Regions from separate parts of the Thermosediminibacter oceani DSM 16646 genome, predicted to be linked through region 3. Evidence: riboswitches for the same ligand, from Rfam matches in the RefSeq annotation. Region 3 holds a riboswitch; each other region holds the start of a gene.
The links. Region 3 has a riboswitch for cobalamin ahead of TOCE_RS07180 (ABC transporter substrate-binding protein). Riboswitches for the same ligand answer to the same signal wherever they lie in the genome.
Positions count from the first base shown of each region.

Region 1: it holds a riboswitch for cobalamin, as region 3 does, so the genes downstream of both, TOCE_RS10070 (ECF transporter S component) here and TOCE_RS07180 (ABC transporter substrate-binding protein) in region 3, are expected to answer to the same signal.
Region 2: it holds a riboswitch for cobalamin, as region 3 does, so the genes downstream of both, cobT (nicotinate-nucleotide--dimethylbenzimidazole phosphoribosyltransferase) here and TOCE_RS07180 (ABC transporter substrate-binding protein) in region 3, are expected to answer to the same signal.

Region 1 covers NC_014377.1:2,019,746-2,023,023, reverse strand. The annotation lists gene TOCE_RS12000 (hypothetical protein) at 1-788, shown strand, start outside; gene TOCE_RS10075 (AIR synthase related protein) at 789-1,526, opposite strand; gene TOCE_RS10070 (ECF transporter S component) at 1,516-2,004, opposite strand; cobalamin riboswitch at 2,101-2,278, opposite strand; gene TOCE_RS11750 (sensor histidine kinase) at 2,317-3,278, opposite strand, start outside.
Region 2 covers NC_014377.1:150,031-153,308, reverse strand. The annotation lists gene brnQ (branched-chain amino acid transport system II carrier protein) at 1-838, shown strand, start outside; cobalamin riboswitch at 1,207-1,382, shown strand; gene cobT (nicotinate-nucleotide--dimethylbenzimidazole phosphoribosyltransferase) at 1,467-2,522, shown strand; gene argH (argininosuccinate lyase) at 2,705-3,278, opposite strand, start outside.
Region 3 covers NC_014377.1:1,391,716-1,394,993, forward strand. The annotation lists gene TOCE_RS07175 (FecCD family ABC transporter permease) at 1-488, opposite strand, end outside; gene TOCE_RS07180 (ABC transporter substrate-binding protein) at 502-1,452, opposite strand; cobalamin riboswitch at 1,554-1,727, opposite strand; gene ptsP (phosphoenolpyruvate--protein phosphotransferase) at 1,781-3,278, opposite strand, start outside.

The sequences.
Region 1 (3,278 bases), 630 kb from region 3:
CTGAGAGCTCAGGTCAGGATAAAAAGGGGATGTTCGCGCTAAAAAACCTGGAGGAAGATGTAGAAAAACTCATCAAAGAGTTTGAAAAAGATTACCTGGCCATCCAGGCCCCACCGGGAGGAACTCAAGGAGGTTCCGGAGGTCAGAGCGGCCAGGGAGAACAGAAAGGCGGTAGCCAAGAGGGAGGACAGCAAAGGCAGGGCAGCCAGGGAGGCCAGCAGGGGTGCGGGCAGCAGGAGGGGAGTCAGCAACAGGGAGGCAGCCAGCAAAAGCCCGACTGGTCTAAATACGAAAAGATGGTATTTCTCATCCATTCCCATTGGAACGAATTCCGGGAAGAAGCACTGAAAAAAGGGGCGGGAATGGAGATGATCACTGCCTTTAACGGCAAACTGAACGAACTGACCCAAATGCTTACAAGGCAGGACCTTTACGGCGGCCTGCTGGCAGCCAACGACCTTTACGATAGAACCGTGGCTTTCGGAAGGCTGTTTCAGGGCGGACCGGCGATGGGTGCAAAAAGAACATTGTATTACACAAGGGATGCGGCGTACAGGGCTCTAAACAATCAGGGTCAGGAAGCGGCAGCCTCGATGAGCAAAGCCCTGCAGGAGTGGGAAACGGGCAAATCGCAGTTGAAAGACACCATGGTGGCCAGCAAGGTCGAATTCTCGCTGAAGGAGCTGTCCGAAGCTATTGATGCAAAGGATCCCAACCTCATCAAGATGAAGTACCAGATAGCCGAAAAAAATATAAAGGAGGCGGAAAAAAGCGTACAGCAAAAGTAATCAGAGGAGAGCCCCCAGCCGGAAAACCGGGGTGGGGCCCTTTATTTCCGGCGCCTTAGGCGCGGTAAAAACGACACACGTAGCAGGTCCCGCCGATTTTTCCGTATTTACGGGTAAACGAGCCTCCCACTGCACCGAAAGCCCAGACACCCGCGCCAGGTGTTCCACCTCACCTTTGATCCCTCTTGAGCCCACCGGAATTATATCGTGCACTTCCGAAAGGCCTAAAAGCCGCTTCACAGCACCGGTATCGGCTATTTCGGGGTCATCGAGGCTGACCTCGTTTCCCACCTTCGGAACGCCGAGGCAGTAAATCCCGTCCCCCGATTTTGTCCTCCCCATGCGCAGCCCCTTTTCTTTAACGAGGCCGACGGCAGTTACGCCCAGCCCGGTCTGGCAGGTAGGGATGTTCTTTTCGGTGCTGATGGTGACGGGTATATTAAGGCAGGACGCGGAAAGTTCGTCGGTGATGCCCTTCAGCAGCCCTTCGCCCGTTGGCGACGGTTCGCTGCATATAGTTGCGGTGACGGCCAGGGGGTCCGCACCTATTGCCAGCAGTTCCATCAGCGCCACACGGCAGGTGAACCTGCCGGTGATGTAAGGCGGCACCTTCACCACATCCCTTTCCTTCTCCCCGATGCCTCCCGCGGAATCGCAGGCAACGGCAAGATATATCCCGGGCTGAATCTCCACCAGGGCCACGTCCCTATTCGGTGCGGCTGCGTTTTTATAGGGCATTGTATTCACCCTTTGACCGCCGTATAATAGAGTAAAGCACTGCGGAGGCAGCCACGTTCAGCGCTGAAACTACTATGAGGTAAAGCACCATCGCTGCGAAAAAGCCGGTCCCAAGGAAAGGGATTAAACTTGCCGGCGCCAGGATACCATTCATCAGCCAGGCGACGACCACCGCAAGTATAAGGTTCTTTTGGCCCACGAGACCGAATACCCAAGCGAAAAATGCCATTTCCGCCGCTACTAAAAGGTGTATCGGCATCGACAGCGGAAAGCCCACGTTCATGCTGGTGAATATATGCCCCAGAGCGGCGGTCATGGCTCCGTAACCGGGACCGAGAAAGAGAGCGGCCATGTATCCCGGTGCCGAGTCGAAGGCCACGGTTCCCGTGGGGCTGGGCACCTTTATGGCGGCCCCTACGAAGCTAAGGGCTATAAACATGGCGGTTAAGGTTAGATTTTTTGTTTTTTGATTGATCATGGATAATACCTCCTGTCCGGAATTATGAGTTAACTGGTAAACAAAAAAGTCCACAGTCTAATTTACAAATTAGACCGTGGACTTTACCATCATCCCCGGACACTACCTTTCAAGGCAGGTCTCCTGGCTCCGGTTCATCGCCGCCTTATGCCTTCCCGGTTTCCCAGTGGCATCTTATAAGGCGGCTTCCCGTTACAGTGGCGGGACCGCGCCGGACTTTCACCGGACTTCCCTATTCTCCCCAAAAAGGGGCACCTTGAAGGTTTCAAATTTCCAGTTTTAAAATAATTATAAAACTTGTGAAGATGATTGTCAAGTTGCTGAAGGTATGAAAAAGCTGAAAACCGAACCCTCGCCTTCGCGGCTCTCCACCCAGATCCTGCCGCCATGGGCTTCCACCAGTCCTTTGGTGATGGCAAGACCCAATCCCGTACCCCCGGTCTTGCGGGAGCGGGATTTTTCTGCCCTGTAGAACCTCTCGAAAATGTAAGGCAGGTCTTCTTTTTTTATACCGCTGCCGGTGTCTTGTACCTTGAAAACTACCCCTCCTTCGGCCTTCTCTGCGGAGAGTTCTATCCTGCCGGAAGACGTGTGCTTCAGGGCATTGGACAGCAGGTTAGTTATTATCTGCACGAGACGGGTCGGGTCCGCGTATACGGCCGGCAGGTTCCGCGGGAAGTTGATGTCGAACCGTATACCTTTAGCCTCTGCCTCAGCTTTGAAATGGATGAATTTACCCGCAAGTTCAGCGGGGAAGATCTTGATTCTATTCAATTCCAGCTTGCCTGCCTCGACGAGGCTTAAGTCCGACAGGTCTTTAATGAGGCGGGTCATCCGCGAGACCTCTTCTTGCAAGGATAGCATCAGGGCCGGCGTGGGTTCCAGCACTCCTTCCTGGATGGACTCAAGGGTGCCCTGAATTATGGCTATGGGGGTCCTTAGTTCGTGGGCTATGTCCGCAGTCAGGTTCCTGCGCAGTTCCTCGCTTTTTCTTATTTTTTCGGCCATGGCGTTGAAGTCCTCGGCAAGACTGGACAGCTCGTCTCCGGTTTCCAGCGTGATCTTTACGTCTCTTTCGCCCTTGGAAAAGCGCTTTACGGCTGCTGAAAGCTGTTTTATCGGTTCCGTCAATCGCCTGGAGACCAGCGCTCCTATTAAGAGGGCCAGGCCGAGGCCGAAGGCCACTGAAAAGAGGGAATAGGAGGACAAAGTCCTGTAGAAAACGAATTCCAGGCTTCTCTCGGCGGGCTTAAGGGGGGATCTCACGGTGACGA
Region 2 (3,278 bases), 1.0 Mb from region 3:
CGCTATAATCATAATCAAAGGAATAATAGACCCCATAGGCGGATTTACTGCTTCTAAAATACCGAATGCTTTTGGTAGATCCTTTATGGAAGGCTATCAAACAATGGATGCCCTCGGTTCTATAATTCTTGCAGGAATCATAGTAAATGCAGTAAGAGAAAAAGGATATGATAAGCCAGGGGATCAGATCAAATTAACAATTCTTTCCGGACTAATAGCTGCCCTTGGGTTACTTTTCGTATACGGCGGTCTTATGTATCTCGGGGCTACTGCTTCGACCCTCTTTGATGGAGAAATAGGAAAGACAGCGTTATTAATTTCCATAGTCGAAAAGGAATTCGGGAGTTTCGGCAAAGTCGCTCTCGGGCTTGCAGTCTCTCTTGCATGCATGACCACATCGGTAGGTTTAACGGCAACTGCCGCCGAATATTTCAGCCGCTTGACAAAAAACAGGATTAGCTATAAGACCATGGTAGTAATTATATCCCTCTTCAGCGCTTTTATGGGTGCTTTTGGAGTAGAAAAGATTATTAAATTCTCAGTCCCGATTCTGGTATCGGTATATCCGGTAGTCATAGTTTTAATCCTGATGAACGCCTTCGGTTCGTTTATTAAAAATAATCGTTGTTATGTATATGCAACCATTTTTACGTTGCTGATAAGTGTTGTTGATGGATTGTCAGCAGCCGGATTAAACGTTAATAAAATATATGAAGTTATGTATTATTTGCCTTTTGCCAAAGAAGGATTCGCCTGGGTATATACAGCAATTTTTGGAATTATGTTAGGCATGATGCATTCTGCTTTCAACAAGACATTGGAAAAAGAAAATAACTAATATGAGGTCTGATTTGGCATATGGAGGACAAAGTCAATGACATAATAATAGAATTTATAGAGGTGAATATTCAACCAAAGTTCATCATACCGAAGAAAATATATCGCTGGCTTACGGAAACTTTCGGGGTAAAAGTAATTTATATAATCTTTTCCATTATATTGTTGGTAATATCCTATTGCGGAATAGTATCTTTACTAAAAAGAAAATACGATGTATTTCTGATGATTATTATTGCATTTTTCATAGTATTGGGTTTTATGCTTACACTGCTCGGATGGTAGGTTTTCTATCCTTTGTCGTTAAGGAATGTAATATTGATTTATTTAAAATATTCTATTATAATATTATTAACTGAAAAGTAAAACTGAATACTCAGCGGACAGGTGCCCGTATAAGGGAGAATAGGGAATCAGGTGAAAGTCCTGAGCGGTCCCGCCACTGTGAGGGGGATATTACCTTATATAATGCCACTGGGAAACCGGGAAGGCGTAAGGTAAAGATGAACCCGAGCCAGGAGACCTGCCTGTCTTGCTTTTGCTTTCGGGATGATGGTAAAGTCCCTAGCTGTGTTTTTACGCAGTTAGGGACTTTTTTAATTAATAATCCTTAAAAGGGGGTTTTTACAATGAAACTTTTAGAAGAGGCCTTAAAAAACATAGGTGATCTGGATGAAATTTCAATGAAAAAAGCCAAAGAACGCCTGGACAACCTCACCAAACCTCGGGGTAGTCTCGGAATTCTAGAGGATTTAGCCGTAAAAATGGCAGGCATAAAAAGAGAACTCTACCCGAAAATAAAAAACAAAGTAATAACAATCATGGCGGGAGACCATGGCGTCGTAGAGGAAGGCGTAAGCGCTTTTCCCCAGGAAGTTACTCCCCAAATGATATTAAATTTTCTTTCCGGTGGAGCGGGAATAAATGTTCTTGCCCGCCACGCCGGGGCCAAAATAGTATGCGTGGATGTGGGCACCGCTGCCGATGTTTTTCATCCCGATTTGATAATAAAAAAAGTAAGGCGGGGAACGGACAACATCTCACGGGGACCCGCGATGACCAGGGAGGAAGCAATAAAGGCAATAGAGGTTGGCATTGAAACGGCATGGAACGAAATAGACAAAGGTGCCGATATTTTAGGCACCGGTGATATGGGTATAGGCAACACTACCCCGAGCAGCGCAATTTTAGCCGTATATTCCGATGAACCTCTGGAAAAATTGGTCGGCAGGGGAACGGGAATTAATGACGAAAGGCTGAAATTAAAAATCAAGGCTATAAATAGGGCTCTTGAGATAAACCAACCGGACCCCAATGACCCTATAGGAGTCCTCTCCAAGGTAGGCGGGTTGGAAATAGGGGCCATAGCCGGATGCATCCTCGGAGCCGCATCACGCAGAATACCGGTAGTTATCGATGGCTTTATATCGACGGCTGGCGCAATTATAGCAGCCAAAATCGAGCCCCTCTGTACCAATTATATGATCGCATCCCATTCTTCGGAGGAGCCGGGCCATAAAACCATGTTAAAGCTCCTGGGGCTCGAGCCGATGCTCTCCATGAGAATGAGGTTAGGAGAAGGCACGGGAGCGGCTTTAGCTTTTAACCTTGTCGAAGCAGCATTAAAAATAATCAGCGAAATGGCAACCTTCGATGAAGCGGGTGTATCCGGACAATTAGAATAAAAATTATAAGAACACCCCGAACAGGGAACATATGGTATTTGCCTTTGGTTCCGGGTTTGGGGTGTATACATTTTTAGTTTCAGTATTTTCGCTTCAATGATTTAATAAATTCTTCGACTTTGTTTTTATTTTCGGGTTGAAACTTAAAAGTTTTAGCTCACCTTGCCGGTGAGCTAAAAACCCTATAAAACTTTTTTATTTTTCACTTTTTCCGGATAGCGGGAAAGGTCCAGCACATCTTCATCAAAGAGCTTGGAAAAGTTCTTGAATTCCCGAAGGCTCAAATCACTCAGTTTCTTATTCTTCTTGATACAGTAGGAAACCATCTTCCCCACCACCTCGTGGGCTGCCCGAAAGGGCATGCCCTTTTTCACCAGGTATTCGGCGTAATAGGTGGCGTCGGAAAAGCTTTCTTCTACGGCTTTCTTCATGTTTTCCTTCTTGATCTTCATGGTGGAAAGCAATTTCGGCAGTACCTTAAGGCACCCAATCACGGTATCCGCCGTGTCGAAGAGCGGCTCTTTGTCCTCCTGCATATCCCGGTTGTATGAAAGCGGCAGGCCTTTCATCACGGTCAGGACCGACATCAGGTTGCCGAAGACCCGCCCCGCCTTCCCCCGGATGAGTTCCAGCACGTCGGGATTCTTTTTCTGCGGCATAATGCTGCTGCCGGTGGCGAAGGCGTCGTCCAGCTCTATAAAATCGAATTCGGAGGTGCTCCACAGGATCAGATCTTCGGCCATCCTGGAAAGGTGG
Region 3 (3,278 bases):
AGGAGGGTGTGAGAACTGGTCCTTCCGCCGATCCCGGCAATGACGTAGACGATGATTACAGTTAAGAAGGCCCCGAGGAAGGCAAAAGCGGGCACGGACCCCATGCCCATAACCTTCACTCCCTGAAACAGCAAAATGGCAAGGGATGCACCCAGTGAAGCACCGGCGGAAGCGCCGATAATATAAGGGTCGGCTAAAGGGTTGCGAAATATGCCCTGATAGATGACCCCGGCTGCGGAAAGTTCCGCTCCTATGAGAAAAGCCAGTATTATCCTCGGAAGCCGCAGGTTCAAAATTATTACTTCCTGAGAAGACGACCAGTCGGAAACCACTCCGGCACCGATACCGGGAATTTGACTCGCTATTATCTTTAAGATCTTTGACAGCGGTACGTTTACCGCTCCCGTTCCCAGCGATACGAAACTTGCGAGAAGTATCAATACCAGCAGCAGGGCGTATATTTTCGTAGTCTTGTTTTTTAGGTCCATCCTATAACCACCGTCAATCTTTAAAAATTTCGGGGTGAATTATCTTAGCAAGCTGCTCCAGACCGTCGACGAGCCTTGGGGTGGGGAGCTGGAGTATGTCTTCATCCACGTAAAAAACTTTGCCTTCTTTGACGGCTTTTATATTTTTCCAACCGGGGCGGTTACTTATATCTTGTTCTGATGATTGACCGTTATTGCCATGATAGGAATATATAATTATATCCGGATTTTTAGCGATTACCATTTCCTGGCTGTACTCGGGATATTCTTTCTCCGCATCAGCGGCAATATTCCGCCCCCCGGCTTTCTCTATAAGATCGTGCACGAAAGTTCCGGGCCCTGCAGTTGTGATGGGCGAATGCCATAGTTCGTAAAAGACTTGAGGCCTTTTATCGGTAGGGATTGAAGAGACCCGGTCCTCAACGGCTTTTATTCTATTTTTAAGACCGGACACCAGTTCCTCGGCCTGCTGGACCTTGTTCGTCGCTCTTCCGATAAGCTCTATGGCGCCAAAGATCTCGTCGATGTTCTTAGGATTTAGAACAATTACCGGGATGTTTAGTTCTTCCAGTTTTGTTACCGGTTTTTCATGCATGCTGGTAGCGATAACCAGGTCGGGTTTGAGTGATATAACCTTTTCCATATTCGGGTCGGCAAAACCGCCTATTTTTTCCTTTTTCTTTGCCTCTTCGGGATAATCACAGTAATCGGTAACGCCAACGACTTTATCGCCTAAGCTCAGGGCAAAAAGGATTTCGGTATTGCTCGGAGCGAGCGACACGATTCGTTCCGGTTCCTTTTCAATGACAACCTCTCTTCCCATCTGGTCCTTTATTTTTACCGGGTATGTATTTTGGTCGTTATGATTGGGGTCCGCTTGGTTTTTCGCACCGCACGCGGTTAATGAAGCTAGTATCACCACAATGAGGATCGCGGGAATTATTCTTTTGAATTTTAGTTTCATTTTGAAACCTCCTTTTATTTTAAAAAAACTATAACCCAGCCTTCATCACTTAAGGCTGGGCAAACTACCTTCGTAAAGTACTCACCCCTTCCTCGAAGGCTTCGTACCGCGGCCGACGGGCAGGTCTCCTGGCTACCGGATCATCTTCCCTGCGCCTTCCCAGGATTTCTCCCAGTGGCTCAGCAGTTTATCCCCGGTTACAGTGGCGGGACCGCTCAGGATTTGCACCTGATTCCCTATTAAACCCCAAGGGTACCTGTCGGCGGTATAAACTTTTTTTTACTTTCTTATTAATATTATACTTTAAAATTTTAGCCTAGACAAGCTATTAATTTTCTTTTTCTTCAAGGACCTCATGCAGCATTTTCTTGATTTCATCGGCGCTTTCCATCTCAAGGGCTTTCGCTGCGATTTGCTTTGCCTGGTCGTACGTCAATGACCTTATTACTTTCTTAACCTGCGATATCGAAGTGGCGCTCATGGAAAATTCGTCAAGGCCCAGACCTAGCAGGATAGGAGCGGCGAGGGGGTCTCCCGCCATTTCTCCGCACATGCCCGTCCATTTTCCCGCCTTATGGGATGCGTCGATGACGTTTTTTATCAGCCTAAGCACGGCAGGGTGGAAGGGTTCGTAAAGGTGGGCTATTTTCTCGTTCATCCTGTCCACCGCAAGGGTGTACTGAATCAGATCATTGGTGCCTATGCTGAAGAAATCCACTTCCTTAGCAAGTATATCAGCGATAACGGCGGCCGAAGGAATCTCGACCATTATGCCGACTTCCAGGTTTTCATCGAACGGCACACCCTCCTGCCTGAGCTCGTTTTTAGCCTCTTCTAAAATCGCGTTAGCTTTTCTTATCTCATCAATACCCGATATCATAGGGTACATAATTTTGATATTACCGTAATGGCTGGCCCTTAGGATAGCCCTCAACTGGATTTTTAGGATGTGAGGTCTATCCAGGCACATCCGGATCGCACGCCATCCCAGGAAGGGGTTCAGTTCTTCCGGCATGTCAAGGCTGGGCAGCTTTTTATCTCCGCCGATGTCAAGGGTCCTTATTATAACAGGCCTGGGGTTCATCGCCTCGGCTACCTGTTTGTAAGCCTGGAATTGCTCCTCCTCATCGGGGAGGTTTTCCCTGTCCATATACAGAAATTCTGTCCGGTAAAGGCCTATACCCTCAGCTCCGTTTTCCAGCGCGCCCCTGACATCCTTCGGAGTTCCGATATTTGCTGAAAGTTCGACCCTTCTAGCACCGTCTCTGGTCTCAGCCGGAAGATCCCTTAGCTTTTTCAGTTCTTCCCTGTATCTGATGTAATCTAATCTCAGGGCATGATACCGCCGCAGGGTCTCCTCATCGGGGTTCACGTAGACAATGCCCTTGTTGCCGTCGATTATTACAGTATCACCGTCATTGACCTCTTTCGAAAGGAATCCCAGGCCGACGACAGCCGGTATCTCTAACGACCTTGCCATGATCGCCGTATGAGACGTTCTGCCTCCCATATCAGTCGCAAAGGCCTTCACCTTTTCTTTATCCATCTGGGCGGTATCAGAGGGAGTTAGATCCTTCGCAACCACAATTACATCTTCGCTTAAATCCGCAAGGGATTGGATCGGAACGCCCAGTATATTTTTTAAAATCCTGTCACCCACATCTTTTATATCTGCAGCCCGCTCCTTAAGATATTCGTCCTCCATGTTTTCAAACATGCCCACGTACTTTTCAACCACTTGGTGTACCGCGTTATCCGCGGTTATCCTCTCGCTTTTTATTTTCTCTCTTATCTCATCGAGAAAAATCGGATCGTCCAGTACCATG